2 regions of the Qipengyuania sp. SM2512 genome follow, and region 2 is predicted to be linked to the other one. Evidence: riboswitches for the same ligand, from Rfam matches in the RefSeq annotation. Region 2 holds a riboswitch; the other holds the start of a gene.
What was found. Region 2 has a riboswitch for glycine ahead of gcvT (glycine cleavage system aminomethyltransferase GcvT). Riboswitches for the same ligand answer to the same signal wherever they lie in the genome.
Positions count from the first base shown of each region.

Region 1: linked by a shared signal. The riboswitch ahead of gcvT (glycine cleavage system aminomethyltransferase GcvT) and the one ahead of gcvT (glycine cleavage system aminomethyltransferase GcvT) in region 2 are both predicted to bind glycine.

Region 1 is NZ_CM143134.1:449,505-457,085, reverse strand. Features, by position in the region: gene metH (methionine synthase) at 1-1,289, shown strand, start outside; glycine riboswitch at 1,461-1,565, shown strand; gene gcvT (glycine cleavage system aminomethyltransferase GcvT) at 1,618-2,820, shown strand; gene gcvH (glycine cleavage system protein GcvH) at 2,825-3,196, shown strand; gene gcvPA (aminomethyl-transferring glycine dehydrogenase subunit GcvPA) at 3,344-4,705, shown strand; gene gcvPB (aminomethyl-transferring glycine dehydrogenase subunit GcvPB) at 4,702-6,423, shown strand; gene ACQ5J0_RS02285 (Nmad3 family putative nucleotide modification protein) at 6,440-7,165, shown strand; gene mmsB (3-hydroxyisobutyrate dehydrogenase) at 7,152-7,581, opposite strand, start outside.
Region 2 is NZ_CM143134.1:2,870,207-2,877,787, reverse strand. Features, by position in the region: gene ACQ5J0_RS14255 (amidohydrolase family protein) at 1-1,349, shown strand, start outside; glycine riboswitch at 1,466-1,554, shown strand; glycine riboswitch at 1,555-1,640, shown strand; gene gcvT (glycine cleavage system aminomethyltransferase GcvT) at 1,684-2,790, shown strand; gene gcvH (glycine cleavage system protein GcvH) at 2,795-3,166, shown strand; gene gcvPA (aminomethyl-transferring glycine dehydrogenase subunit GcvPA) at 3,175-4,539, shown strand; gene gcvPB (aminomethyl-transferring glycine dehydrogenase subunit GcvPB) at 4,536-6,095, shown strand; gene ACQ5J0_RS14230 (energy transducer TonB) at 6,182-7,045, shown strand; gene ACQ5J0_RS14225 (phosphorylase family protein) at 7,218-7,581, opposite strand, start outside.

The sequences.
Region 1 (7,581 bases), 750 kb from region 2:
CGGGGATGAGTTTGCCGCTGCTGATCGGCGGGGCGACCACCAGCAAGGTCCACACCGCGCTGCGGATCGACCCCGCCTATGACGGGCCGGTAATCCACGTGCTCGATGCCAGCCGGGCGGTCGGGGTCGCCAGCCGGCTGCTCTCGGACACGCAATGCGAGGATTTCGTCGCCGGCACGGCGGAGGAATATGTCCAGGTGCGAGAGGCCCGCGCGGGCCGGACACAGAGCGAGCTGCTTCCCCTCGCCGAAGCGCGCAGCCGCGCCTTCCCCGCCGATTTCGCCGGTAAGCCGGCCGCACCGCTGCATCCGGGGCTCCATGTCTACGACGACTGGTCGCTCGCCGAATTGCGCGACTATATCGACTGGACCCCCTTCTTCCGCGCCTGGGAATTGCACGGCAATTATCCCGCCATTCTCGAGGACGATGTGGTCGGCGAAAGCGCGCGCAGCCTGTTCGCCGATGCGCAGGCCATGCTCGACCGGATCGTCGAGGAGAAATGGCTCACCGCGCGCGGGGTCTGCGGGCTGTGGCCCTGCCGCCGCGAGGGCGACGATATCATCCTGTCCTCCCCATCATCGATGGGGAGGGGGAGCAGCGAAGCTGGTGGAGGGGTATCTTCCAACGGCAGCGAAGCCGACCCCTCCACCACCCTGCGGGTGGTCCCCCTCCCCGGCGGGGCCGGGGAGGAAAAGGAGGTTCGTCTCCCCTTCCTGCGCCAGCAGGTGAAGAAGAGCCGCGACCGCGCCAATTACTGTCTGTCCGATTTCATCGATCCCGCGGGCGACTGGATGGGCGGCTTCGCGGTCGGGATCCACGGGCTCGACGCGCATTCCGCGCGCTTCCAGGCCGACAGGGACGATTATTCGGACATATTGCTCAAGGCGCTCGCCGATCGCTTCGCCGAGGCGCTGGCCGAGCGGCTCCACCAGCATGTCCGCACCGATCTGTGGGGCTATGCGCCCGGCGAGCAGCTCACCAATCTCGCGCTCATCAAGGAGCAGTATCGCGGCATCCGCCCCGCGCCGGGCTATCCGGCCTGCCCCGATCACAGCCTCAAGCCCGCGCTGTTCGAACTGCTCGAGGCGGAAAAGAACGTCGGGCTCGAGCTGACCGAAAGCTTCGCCATGTTCCCCACCGCCGCGGTCAGCGGGTTCTATTTCGGGCATCCGCAGGCGGCCTATTTCGGCGTCGCCCGCATCGGCCGCGACCAGCTCGAGGATTATGCGGCGCGGCGCGGGGTGGACCTTTCCACCGCCGAGCGCTGGCTGCGTCCCAATCTCGATTGACCGGCCAATCTCGATTGACCGGGACGGCGCAATCGCGCAGGGCGGTGCCGTCGGCGGCGGGAGCGATTCTGCGGCGGGCGCGCGCGGGAGAGATCGCGGGGCCGGGCAGGCCCCCGGCGCCGAAGGAGCAACCGCCCCGGAAACTCTCAGGCCAACGGACCGCGCGGGCCTCTTCGACACTCTGGAAAGCGTCGCTCCCTAAAGGGGCGGCCACCGAAGGGGTAAGCCCGTCCATTCACGGGTCAGTCTCTCAGGTCACCCGACAGAGGGGGCATGGATCGGATCGCGTCCCGCCGGGGCGTGGCCGTGCATGCAGTCGGGAACCATGATGAGCGAAGCCCAAGACCTTCCCACCGAAGACTTCGCGGACGATGGTCCGGACGAGGCGCCGGCCAAGCTGCCGCTCGATGGCTGGCATCGCGGCAAGGGCGCGCGAATGGTCGAGTTCGCGGGCTACGAGATGCCGATCCAGTTTGAGGGCATCGTCGCCGAACACGATTGGACCCGCGAGCAGGCCTCGCTGTTCGACGTCAGCCACATGGGCCAGCTGCTGGTCTCGGGCGAGCGCGCGGCCGAGGAGCTGGAAAAGCTGCTCCCCGGCGCGATCGCCACGCTGAAGCCCGGCCGGGTGCGCTATTCGCTGCTGCTCAACGACGAGGGCGGCATTCTCGACGATCTGATGGTCACCAACGTCACCCCCTGGATCGCGGGCGACGAGGAAGCGGGCACCGAGGGCCATTGGGGCGAGCCGACCTATTACCTGGTGGTCAACGGGGCGATGAAATGGGACGACATCGCCCATTTGCGCGAGCATCTCGACGACGACATCACGCTCACCCATCTCGACGACCAGGCGCTGATCGCGCTGCAGGGCCCCAACGCCGCGACCGCGCTCAACCGCGTGATGCGCGGTGTGCCCGAGCAGCTCGTGTTCATGCAGGCGGTCGATTACCACTTCGGCGAATGGCCGCTTCGGATCACCCGCGCGGGCTACACCGGCGAGGACGGGTTCGAGATTTCGGTCCCCGCCGAATTCGCCGAATCGCTCGCCGACCGGCTCTGCGCCGAGATCGAGGTGCGGCCCGCAGGGCTCGGAGCGCGCGACAGCCTGCGGCTCGAGGCCGGGCTCCCACTCTATGGTCACGACCTCACGGCCGAGATCGATCCGGTGACCGCCGACCTCACCTTCGCGCTTACCAAGAGCCGCCGCGAGGCTGGTGGCTGGATGGGCCACGCCGCCTGCGCCGCGAGGCTGGCCGATGGCTGCGCCGACACCCGCGTTGGGCTCGTGTTCGAAGGCCGGCTGCCGGCGCGCGAGGGCGCCACGGTCTTTTCGGGCGACACCGAAATCGGCCGCGTCACCAGCGGCGGCTTCTCGCCCACGCTCGGCCATCCGATCGCGATGGCCTATCTCTCCGCCGATTTCGCCAAGGTCGATACCGAGGTCGAAGTCGAGGTTCGCAAGAAGCGTCTGCCCGCAAGGGTCGCCGCTTTGCCTTTCGTCCCCCACAACTACTACCGAGGGAAGTGACCCGATGGCCCGCTATTTCACCGATGAACACGAATGGATCGATGTCGAGGGCGATACCGCAACCGTCGGCATCACCGATTACGCGCAGGAACAGCTCGGCGACATCGTCTTCGTCGAACTGCCCGAGGTCGGCGCGCAGCTCGCCAAAGGCAAGGACGCCGCTGTGGTCGAGAGCGTCAAGGCGGCAAGCGACGTCTACGCCCCGATCAGCGGCGAGGTGACCGAAGCCAATGCGGCGCTCGACGAGGACCCGGCGCTGGTCAATTCGAGCCCCGAGGAAGACGGCTGGTTCTTCAAGCTGACCATCGCCGACAAGGTCGAGCTCGACGGGCTGATGGACGCCAAGGCCTACAAGAGCTTCTGCGACGAGCTTTGATGTTTCTCCCCTCCCGCTCGCGGGAGGGGCCGGGGGTGGGCAAGACAAAGGCCCATTTCCCGACACGCCCACCCCGCTGCGACTAGGGCCGCGTCGCGGCCCAAGTCTCGCACCCCTCCCGCAAGCGGGAGGGGACAAGGAGTTCCGATGCGCTACCTCCCCCTGACCCCCGCCGATCGCTCGGCCATGCTCGAAACCATCGGCGCCGACAGCGTCGATGCGCTGTTCGCCGATGTCCCCGCCGAAGCGCAGCTCGACGGGCCGATCCACGGCCTGCCGCTGCACGCATCCGAGATGGCGGTCGAGAAACACATGCGGCGGCTGGCGCAGCGCAATCTGGCGGCGGGCGATGCGGCGTTCTTCCTGGGGGCGGGGGCCTATCGCCACCATGTGCCGGCAACCGTCGATCACATCATCCAGCGCGGCGAGTTCCTGACCGCCTACACGCCCTACCAGCCCGAGATCGCGCAGGGCACGCTGCAGATGCTGTTCGAGTTCCAGAGCCAGGTCGCGCGGCTCTATGGCTGCGCGGTGGCCAACGCCTCGATGTACGACGGCTCGACCGCCTGCTGGGAAGCGGTGGCGATGGCCGCGCGCGTGACCCGGCGCGACCGGGTGGTGCTCTCGGGCGCGCTGCACCCGCATTACGCCGAGGTCGTCCGCACCATGGCCAAGTTCACCGCCGACACCATCGCCGATGCGCCGCCGGCCTTCCAGGCGCGCCCCGACGACGACGGGCTGATCGCGCGGATCGACGGCGATACCTCCTGCGTCGTGGTGCAATATCCCGACATCCTCGGGCGGCTCCCCGACCTCGAACGGATCGCTGCGGCGGCGCATGATGCGGGCGCGCTGCTGGTGGTGGTCAACACCGAGCCGGTGGCGCTGGGCGCGATCAAGTCCCCGGGCGAATGCGGCGCGGATATCGTCGTCGGCGAGGGCCAGTCGATCGGCGTCGGGCTCCAGTTCGGCGGGCCCTATCTCGGCCTGTTCGCGGTGCGCGATCCCAAGCATGTCCGCCAGATGCCCGGGCGGCTGTGCGGCGAGACGCAGGACGCCGAGGGCAAGCGCGGCTTCGTGCTCACGCTCTCGACCCGCGAGCAGCATATCCGCCGCGAGAAGGCGACGAGCAACATCTGCACCAACAGCGGGCTCTGCGCGCTGGCCTTCAGCGTCCACATGACGCTGCTGGGCGAGAAGGGGCTGCGCGCGCTGGCGCTGGAGAACCACCGCCTCGCCTGCATCGCCGCCGACAAGCTGGCGCAGGTTCCCGGGGTCAAGGTGCTCAACGAGAGCTTCTTCAACGAATTCACGGTGACGCTGGGCCGCGACGCGCGCGATGTCGTGCGCAAGCTCGCCGATCGCGGCGTGCTCGCCGGCGTCTCGCTCGGGCGGCTCTACCCGCAGGCGGAGGCGCTCGCCGAGGGCCTGCTGGTGGCGGTCACCGAGACCACCACAGAGGAAGATATCGACACGCTCTGCGCCGCGCTCACGGAGACCCTGGCATGAACGCCCCCAACGCCTCGGGCTGGAAGCCCGGCACCCCCGTCACCGTCGACCATTCGATGGAAGGTCCCCCCACGGTCACCGGCAACCGCGCGCTGATGCTCGAGGAACCGCTGATCTTCGAGATCGGCAACAGCGAAACCACCGGGGTCGATTTCACCTCCGCCCTCTCTGCGGGCGAGGGGCATTCCGCTTCCCCCCTCCCCGCGGGGGAGGGGCCGGGGGTGGGGGGGCCCGCCTCTCAGGCGCCGAACACCCATCCCCAACCCCTTCCCTCGAGGGAAGGGGCTTTTGCGTCTCGCTTAGGAGGGTTCGAACGTTCCGAACCGATCGGCCTGCCCGGCCTGTCCGAGCCCGAGACGGTGCGCCACTACACCCGCCTCAGCCGCCAGAACTACGCCATCGATCTCGGGCTGTTTCCGCTCGGATCCTGCACGATGAAGCACAATCCGCGGCTCAACGAGAAGGTCGCGCGCCTGCCCGGCTTTGCCGATTGCCACCCGCTGGCACCGGTCCAGACGGTGCAGGGCGCGCTGGGCGTGATCCACGAGCTGGGCGAATGGCTCAAGACGCTCACCGGCATGCCCGCAGTCGCGATGAGCCCGAAGGCCGGTGCGCATGGCGAGCTTTGCGGGATCCTCGCGATCCGCGCGGCACTGGAAGCGCGCGGGGACGCGCGCAAGGTCGTGCTGTGTCCCGAGAGCGCGCATGGCACCAACCCCGCCACCGCTGCCTTCGCGGGCTACGAGGTCGAGGACATCCCTGCCAACGCCGATGGCCGCGTGGATTTCGATGCGCTCGAGGCGCGGCTCGGGCCCGACGTCGCCGCGGTGATGATCACCAACCCCAACACCTGCGGGCTGTTCGAGCGCGACTTCAAGCGGATCGCCGATGCGGTCCACGCCGCCGGCGGGCTGGTCTATTGCGACGGCGCCAATTTCAATGCCATCGTCGGCCGGGTGCGCCCGGGCGATCTCGGCGTCGATGCGATGCACATCAACCTCCACAAGACCTTCTCGACCCCGCATGGCGGCGGCGGGCCGGGCTCGGGGCCGGTGGTCTTCTCCGAGGCGCTCGCCCCCTTCGCGCCGCTGCCCTTCGTCGAGCAGCTCGATGATGGCAGCTTCCACCTGGTCGAGGAAGAAACCGCGCAGGAGCACCACGCCAGGACCTTCGGGCGGATGACCGCCTTCCACGGCCAGATGGGGATGTTCACCCGCGCGCTCGCCTATATCCTCAGCCATGGCGCCGACGGCTTGAAGCAGGTCGCGGAGGATGCGGTGCTCAACGCCAATTACATCCTGCGCAGCCTCGAGGACGTGCTCGCCGCGCCCTTCGCGCACAGCGGGCCCTGCATGCACGAGGCGCTGTTCGGCGACGAGGGCTTCGGCGGCGGGCTGTCGACGCTCGATCTCGCCAAGGGTCTGATCGACGAGGGGTACCACCCGATGACGATGTATTTCCCGCTGGTGGTCCACGGCGCGATGCTGGTTGAACCGACCGAGACCGAGAGCAAGGCCTCGCTCGACCAGTTCATCATGGCGCTGCGCAGCGTCGCGGAGCGCGCCAAGGCGGGCGACCAGACGCTCAAGTCGGCGCCGCATTACGCGCCGCGGCGGAGGCTCGACGAGACGCAGGCGGCGCGCAAGCCGGTGCTCGCGTGGCAGGCACCCGGTGCGCCCTCGGGCGAGCCGACCAAGAGCGAACAGGGCGGGCGCTGATCCTGAACACGCGGGAATGAAGATCGTCTTCAGCCGCAAGGGTTTCGATAGCGCGGCTGGCGGCGGACCATCGCCGATCGTCGATGGTCGCCCGCTCAGCCTGCCGATCCCAGCGGGCGCGGCCTCGCGCACCAGCTACGACGCGCTGGGGCTGGGCGAGCACGCGCAGCGCGCCAGCCGCGGCAGGTTCGGCGGCGCGGACCTGTGCCACCACGACCCGATGTTCTGCGCCGACGGGACCTGCCTGTTCGGCCAGTGCGGCGCGGCGCAGACGCATCTGGTCAATCAGGGGGTCGGGGTGGGGGATGTCTTCGTCTTCTTCGGCCTGTTCCGCGAGGAGGCGAGCGGCGAACCGCACCACCGGATTTTCGGTCACATGGAGGTGGAGGAGATCGTCGACCTCACGCATCCCGCGCCGCCGGAGCTAATCGAGGTCGGGCATCCCCACGCGCTCGCGCCGCATGGTCGCAACGATGTCGTCTATCGCGGCCCGGGAGCCACCGTGCGCACCGCGCCCGGCAGCCTACGGCTCACCGTCGCGGGTGGCCCGCCGAGCCTGTGGCAGCGCCCGCACTGGCTGCGCCCCGGGGGGCTAAGCTATCACGACCGCGCCGACCGCTGGCTTCCGGGCAAGCGGCTGCGCAGCGTGGCGCGGGGTCAGGAATTCGTCGCCGATATCGGCAAGCGCCGGGCCCCGCGCGACTGGCTCGCCAGCGTGATCGCCGCGATCACAGCGTCTTGATGATCGCCGAGAAGTCGAGCCCGCCGTTCTCGGTCGCGAAGGCCTCGTAGAGTTCCTGCGCGTGTTTGCCGAGCGGGGTGCTGGCACCCGAAGTCTCGGCGGCCTCCATCGCCAGCCGCAGATCCTTGAGCATCAGCGCGGTCGCGAAACCGCCCTGGTAGTCCTTGTCGGCGGGGCTCTCGACCCCGACGCCGGGCAGCGGCGTGTAGGCGTTGAGCGACCAGCAATAGCCCGAGGACTGCGAGGAAATCTCGTAGAATTTCTGCGGATCGAGCCCGAGCTTCTGCGCCATCGTCATCGCCTCGGCGGTCCCGATCATCGAGATGGCGAGCAGCATGTTGTTGCAAATCTTGGCGGTCTGCCCCGCGCCGGCATCGCCCGCGTGGATCACCGCCTTGCCCATCGCCTGCAGCACC
Region 2 (7,581 bases):
CCGATCTTCACTCGCTGCCGCGCGACCTCTTCGGTACGCTTGTGGAAGAGGCGATGGAGGGCACCAGCCATGTCGATGTTGGCAGGGACGTGAAGGTGTCTGCGCCCGAGGGCCGAATTGCCCTCGTCGGGGCGCGAGTGGTGACGATGACTGGAAGCGACGGAGGGATCATCGAGGATGGTGTGATCCTGATCGAGGGAAACAGATTGACCAAGATCGGAAGACGGGGCGAGGTCGTCGTTCCCGATGATTTCGAGGTCTTCGATGTAACCGGTCGCACGATCGTACCCGGATTCATTGATGCGCACGCTCACGGACCCATGAGCAATGACGGTCTGATTCCAGAACAGAATTGGTCCCTTGTTCAAGCCTTGGCTCTGGGCGTCACGACGTTGCACGATCCCGCCAGCGATTCGCATGACATCTTCGCGGCGGCGGAATTGCAGCGCGCAGGTGACCTGCTCGCCCCCCGGATATTTTCCTCGGGCAACACGATTTATGGTGCGAAGGCACCGGGCGCTTACGCCAGGATCGATGGCCTGGAGGATGCACTCGTACACGTGCGTCGTCTCAAGGCGGAAGGGGCCTTGAGCGTGAAAAACTACAATCAGCCCAGAAGAGAGCAGCGCCAGCAGATCCTTGAGGCGGCTCGCCGTGAGGGCATTCTGGTCGTCGCCGAAGGCGGCGCCCAGTACGCGCTGGGAATGACCCACGTCGTCGACGGCAATGCCACGCTTGAACATAACATTCCCCTGGAGACCTTTTACGATGACGTTCTCCAGCTCTTCGAGGGCGCGGATGTTAACAACACGCCGACGCTCGTCGTCACCTTCGGGGGACTCGCCGGCGACCCCTATTGGCGTCAGGCCACAAACCTCATGGAGCAGCCACTTCTGCAGGCGCACACACCGCCTGATGTCCTTCGTGCGGAGGGAGCTCGTCGCATTACGGCTCCCGAGGGATCGTTTGTCGACGACGAGGCTGCTCGAGAAGCCGCGAAACTTGCCGAGCGCGGCGTGCTCATCTCTAGCGGCGGCCATGGGCAGCAGGCAGGCATCTCGTTCCATTGGGATATGTGGTCGATGGTCCGTGGCGGCATGACGCCGCTTCAGGCGCTGGCCACTGGCACTGTAAACCCTGCCAGGGCGCTCGGCTTGGCTGCCGACATCGGCACGATCGAGGCGGGCAAGCTCGCCGACCTGGTTGTCCTGGAGGATGATCCCTTGACGGATATTCGCGCGACCGAGAGCGTCAACCTGGTCATGCAAGGCGGCAGACTTTTCGAGGCTCGCAGCATGACGCAGATTACGCCGAAGCCCCGAGAGAGATTGCCATACTGGTGGGAGTAAAGCGGGCAGTGTCGATGCAATCGATACTCGATGTTCCCGCAATGTCGTCCGCTATGGCCGTTGACAAAGTTTCTGAACGCGACGAGACAGAGATGGTGTATCGGATACTGGATCCAACCGATGCCGCAGGAGAGACCGGTCTTCAACCGGCGCCGAAGGAGCAACCGCCCCGGAAACTCTCAGGCACAAGGACTGCGGCTATCGGGCACTTCTGGAAAGAGGGTGGTGACACCCCGCCGAAGGAGAAAGCCCCGCGGCAAGCTCTCAGGCAAAACCGACAGAAGGGGCTGTGAGACGCGCAACTGCGCGTCTGATGGTTAGGAAGACAAGCTCAATGACGAACGATCAGAAGCCAGGAAAGCTTCCTCTGCATGATTGGCACTGCGCGCTGGGGGCCCGAATGGTGCCCTTTGCCGGTTACCTCATGCCGCTTCAGTATGAAGGCATCGTTCCGGAGCACGAGTGGACGAGGAACTCCGCAGGTCTCTTCGACGTGAGTCATATGGGTCAGCTGCGCATCACCGGTGATTGCGCGGCGGAGGATCTTGAAACGCTCCTCCCCGCTTCAATCTCCGGCTTGGCGAAGGGACGGATGCGTTACTCGCTTCTGTTGAACGAGGATGGCGGCATCCTCGATGATCTCATCGTCACGAACCGGGGAGATTACTATTCGCTCGTCGTCAATGGATCGATGAAGATGCAGGATATCGAGCATATCCGGCGGCATCTTTCCGCTGCGACTTCGCTTGAGTACGAACGGGAGCGCGCGCTGCTCGCGCTGCAGGGGCCGCTCTCACAGGATGTGTTAGAACAGATCGTTCCCGGGGTTTCCGATCTGGTCTTCATGACCGCTGGCACTTTCGATTGGGACGGGACGTCATTGTGGGTCAGCCGCGCCGGCTACACTGGCGAGGACGGTTTCGAGATAAGTGTGAAAGGCGATGACGCATCCCGTCTCGCCGATGCGATCCTGCGGGATGATCGGGTGCGTCCGGTTGGTCTTGGTGCGCGGGATTCGCTTCGTCTCGAGGGGGGCTTGCCTTTGTATGGGCATGATCTCGGGCCAGCGATCAATCCCGTATCTGCGGGCTTGAAGTTCGCGCTCTCGCCCAAGCGGCGTGAGGCAGGCGGATGGCTCGGCTATGATGCCTGCACTCGCATGATGAATGACGGCGTTGCGGAGCAGCGAACCGGCCTGCTGATCGAGGGACGTTTGCCAGCACGAGAGGGCGCGGCAGTCTTCAGCGGTGACCTCGAAGTGGGACGCGTCACGAGCGGCGGGTTTTCTCCCACTCTTAAGCAGCCCATCGCCATGGCGTATCTGAGTTTCGAATTCTCGAGCCCCGCACAGCCTCTGGAAATTGAGGTGCGAGGTCGGCGCATCGCTGCCCGAACGGTCCCGATGCCCTTTGTCCCCCATCGTTATTTTCGAGGAAATTAATTCCGTGACTAGATACTACACTGACGAGCATGAGTGGCTGGACCTAGCGGGGGATGTCGCCACCGTGGGAATCACGAACTATGCTCAGGAGCAGCTCGGCGACATCGTTTTCGTGGAGCTTCCAGAGCTAGGTACGAGACTTGCCAAAGGCGATGCAGCAGCGGTCGTCGAGAGCGTGAAGGCCGCGAGTGACGTCTTCTCGCCAGTGACGGGCGAAGTCGTAAAGCAGAACGGGGATCTCCAATCCGATCCGGGCCTCCTCAACGATGCACCGGAAGAGGCGGGCTGGATGTTCGCTGTAGCCATCGCTGAGCACGGCGAGCTCGAGGCGTTCATGGATGAAGATGCCTACAAATCCTTCTGCGACAGTCTCTGAGGGCGTAGATGCGCTACCTTCCTCTCACGGACCTCGATCGCGCCGCGATGCTCGAGAAGATTGGCTCACCCGATATGGATGCGCTGTTCGCCGACGTGCCGGAGGAGGCACGGCTGGTCGGACCTATCGAAGGCCTGCCGATGCAGGCCAGCGAAATGGTGGTCGAAGGCCATATGCGACGGCTCTCGAAGAAGAACCTTGCTGCTGGGGACGCGGCGTTTTTCTGCGGGGCTGGGGCTTATCGCCATCACGTGCCCGCATCCGTGGACCACATAATCCAACGCGGTGAATTCCTTACGGCGTATACGCCTTACCAGCCGGAGATCGCGCAGGGCACGCTGCAAATGCTGTTCGAGTTTCAGACGCAGGTAGCGCGCCTCTATGGCTGTGCGGTCGCCAATGCCTCGATGTATGACGGCTCCACTGCCTGCTGGGAAGCTGTGGCGATGGCGAGACGCGTCACGAAGAAGAACCTCGCCGTTCTCGGTGAAGGGCTGCACCCGCACTACGTCTCCGTGGTTCGAACCATGGCGAAATTTACCGGCGATTCCATCGCGGATCGAGCGCCAACGTTACAGGCATCGGCGGGTGAGGATGCGCTGATCGCGGAGATCGAGGCAAACGATCTTTCCTGCGTGGTGGTGCAGTACCCCGACATCCTCGGCCGCATACCCGACCTTGAGCGGATCGCCCAAGCCGCGCATGCAAAGGGCGCGCTGGTGATCGCGGTTAATACAGAACCCGTGGCACTGGGTGCGATTAAATCCCCCGGTGAATTGGGCGCGGATATCGTGGTGGGCGAAGGCCAGTCAATCGGCGTCGGCCTGCAATTCGGCGGGCCGTACCTGGGCTTGTTCGCAGTGCGCGACCCCAAGCATGTGCGACAGATGCCCGGTCGGTTGTGCGGCGAAACCACGGATGCCGAAGGCAAGCGCGGCTTCGTGCTCACTCTCTCTACGCGCGAGCAGCACATCCGCCGCGAGAAGGCGACGAGCAATATCTGCACCAATTCTGGCTTGTGCGCGCTGGCGTTCAGCGTCCACATGACCCTGCTGGGTGAAGAGGGCCTGCGTCGTCTTGCCGCCTGGAATCACGGGCTGGCATGCGAAGCTGCAGACGCGCTGGACAAGGTGCCCGGCGTGACGTTGCTGAACGATACCTTCTTCAACGAATTCACGATTCTGCTCGACCGTGATGCGCGCGAAGTCGCACGCGAACTTGCTGCTCGCGACATTCTGGGCGGCGTATCGCTTGGCCGCCTCTATCCCGAGGAGGACCAGCTAGCGCACGGTCTCGTGGTGGCGGTCACTGAAACTACCAGCAGCGAGGATATTGCGGTCCTTGCCGATGCGCTGAAGGAGGTGCTGGCATGAGCGCGCCCAACAAGTCCGGATGGAAGCCGGAGATGCAGGCGTTCGACAACGACGAGGTGCATAGTTACCCCGAAACGGCGACCGGCAATCGCGCACTGATGCTCGAAGAGCCGCTGATCTTCGAGATCGCGGGGACGGACACGACGGGCGTCGACCTGCCCGAGATCGAACACGGAGGCAGCGAGCGGCTCGGCAGCTTCGGGCGCAAGGACCCGATCGGCCTGCCGGGACTCTCGGAGCCGGAGACCATACGCCACTACACCCGGCTGAGCCGCCAGAACTACGCGATCGACCTCGGACTATTCCCGCTGGGATCGTGCACGATGAAGCACAATCCGCGTCTTAATGAGAAGGTCGCCCGGATGCCCGGTTTCGCGGACATCCATCCTTTGCAGCCGGTGTCCACCGTTCCTGGCGCGCTGGAGGTTATGAATGAGCTGGCACACTGGTTGATCGAACTCACCGGGATGCACGGTGTCGTCATGAGCCCCAAGGCCGGCGCACATGGCGAGTTGTGCGGCATCCTGTGCATCCGCGCCGCTCTGGAAGCGCGCGGCGACGCCCGCGCGGTAATCTTGGTGCCGGAAAGCGCCCACGGCACCAATCCCGCTACTGCCGCCTTTGCCGGGTACAAGGTGGAGGACATTCCTGCGACGGCGGAAGGGCGCGTCGATCTTAAAGCGTTGAAGGCGCGGCTCGGCCCGGACGTGGCGGGGGTGATGATCACCAATCCCAATACTTGCGGCCTGTTCGAACGCGACATGAAGGCGATTTCCGACGCGGTCCATTCGGTGGGTGGCTTCGTCTATTGCGACGGCGCCAATTTCAACGCCATCGTCGGGAAGGTGCGCCCAGGCGATCTCGGCGTGGATGCCATGCACATCAACCTGCACAAGACCTTCTCCACTCCGCACGGCGGCGGCGGTCCCGGTTCGGGTCCGGTGGTACTGTCGGAAGCGCTGAGCCCCTATGGCCCGCTGCCATTCACCGCGCGCACGAAGGATGGCGTCGTCCACCTCATCGAAGAGGAGAATGCAGGCGAGTTCGGACACACGCAGGCGTTCGGTCGCATGACCGCCTTTCACGGCCAGATGGGCATGTTCACCCGCGCGCTGACTTACATCCTGAGCCACGGGGCCGACGGGCTGAAGCAGGTCGCCGAAGATGCGGTGCTGAACGCGAACTACATCCTGCGTAGCCTGGAGGACGTGCTGGATGCGCCGTTCGGCGCGAGCGGCCCTTGCATGCATGAAGTGCTGTTTTCCGATAAGGATTTTGCCGAGGGGCTCTCCACGCTCGATCTAGCCAAGGGGCTGATCGATGAAGGCTACCATCCAATGACCATGTATTTCCCGCTTGTGGTGCATGGCGCGATGTTGGTCGAACCGACGGAGACCGAAAGCAAGGCGGCACTGGACCAGTTCATCGGGGCGCTGCGCAGCGTGGCGGAACGCGCGAAGGCGGGGGACCAGAGCCTGAAGCAGGCACCCTATTATGCACCGCGCCGGCGGCTGGACGAAACGCAGGCAGCGCGCAGTCCGCTGTTAAGCTGGTAGATCTTGCGAACTGCAAGACCTGAGTCGCTTATGCCTCACCCATGAGAGGAGAGAAATGAATGCGAGTTATCTGCAGTGTGGTGAGTATGGCGACCCTGTTCGTCTCTGTTCCTGGTGGGGCTTCAGAATCGCTGACGCTTGAGCCGTCCTCCCATTGGCAGCTGAACTACGACCGCGGTTCATGTCGGCTCTCGCGAACCTTTGGCGAAGGTGAGAATCAATTGCTGGCCCATTTCATTCGATATACTCCCTCGCCTGATTTTGAAGTTCTGCTCGTCGGAGAGCCCGTTGACGGACGAAACGCGCCCCTCGAGTACAGCTTCCTGCCGTCGCGTGCGAAGCAGAGCACAGACTTGGCGATGTTCGGCGAGACGCAGGACGGTAGGCCCAGTCTGTTCCTCACATATCAGTTCCAGGGAGAGCTCGAGAACCGTGACGAGTTGTCGCGCCCTGAGAGGGAGGCTCTTCTTGCACAAGAAGTCAGGCATATCACCAGCCTTCGCGTGAGCCGCGGCGTCGAGACATCGGTCGATCTGCAAATGCCGGGCTTCGCGAAGGCCTTGGATGCCATGGATCGATGTCTGGCCGATCTGGTATCGAGCTGGGGGCTCGATCCTGGGAAGCGGACCGAAATTGCGAAAGGACCGGTCGCCATTAATGCTCGAGAGTGGGCCAAGAACATAGATTATCCGGAGAGACTGCTTTTTAGGGACTCTCGTGGGAAGGTGACCCTGCGCCTCCTGGTAGACGAGGAAGGTAATGCCTCCCAGTGTCAAATCCTCGATGAAGCCTATGATTCCGAGTTCGGGAAGGCCGCTTGCGAAGGTATTTCGCAGGTCGCCAGGTTTGAGCCGGCGTTGGACGCTGAATCACATCCGATAACCGATTTTTACGTAGCGACCATCCGTTTCGCCATGCCCGAGATCGAAGATGGGCGGCGGCTTCGCTGATCGCAGATTTTCTGCTCTTTTTGGAACGCGCCTTTTTCCGGGGAAGGAGGACAAGATAAGGCAAAGATATAGGCGACAATGGTCCGCGGGACGCGCTTTCGTCTCGCTCAGGCTGCTCAGCAATATGCAGAAAGAGTGCTCACTTCCCGCGCGAAGTAAACTCTTTGTAGCCTCAATTGAACTCATATTCATTAGTGATCAGCCGCTTCGCGAACTCGGCTGAGATCAGGCTGCAGGCTTCATGCAATCCACTGTTTTTCTGACCGTTGCAGAAATCAGCGACACTTTTAAGGCAGAGGAAGTCGGGCTTGGCCATTCTGGTCGTGCGGCAGGCTAGGTAGAAGCCGTAACTTTCCATGTCGACTGCGTAGATGTTCTCGTCCAGGCCGCTTATCCGCTCGAGTATCTCCTCGCTAGTCACTACAGCGGAGCCGGAACCGGCCGCCGCGCGACGAATGCGCCATCCCTCAATGGCGCCATCACTCAACTCCTTAACTCGGCGCTCCAATTCTGCCGGGTTGGACTCATCGCGTGCA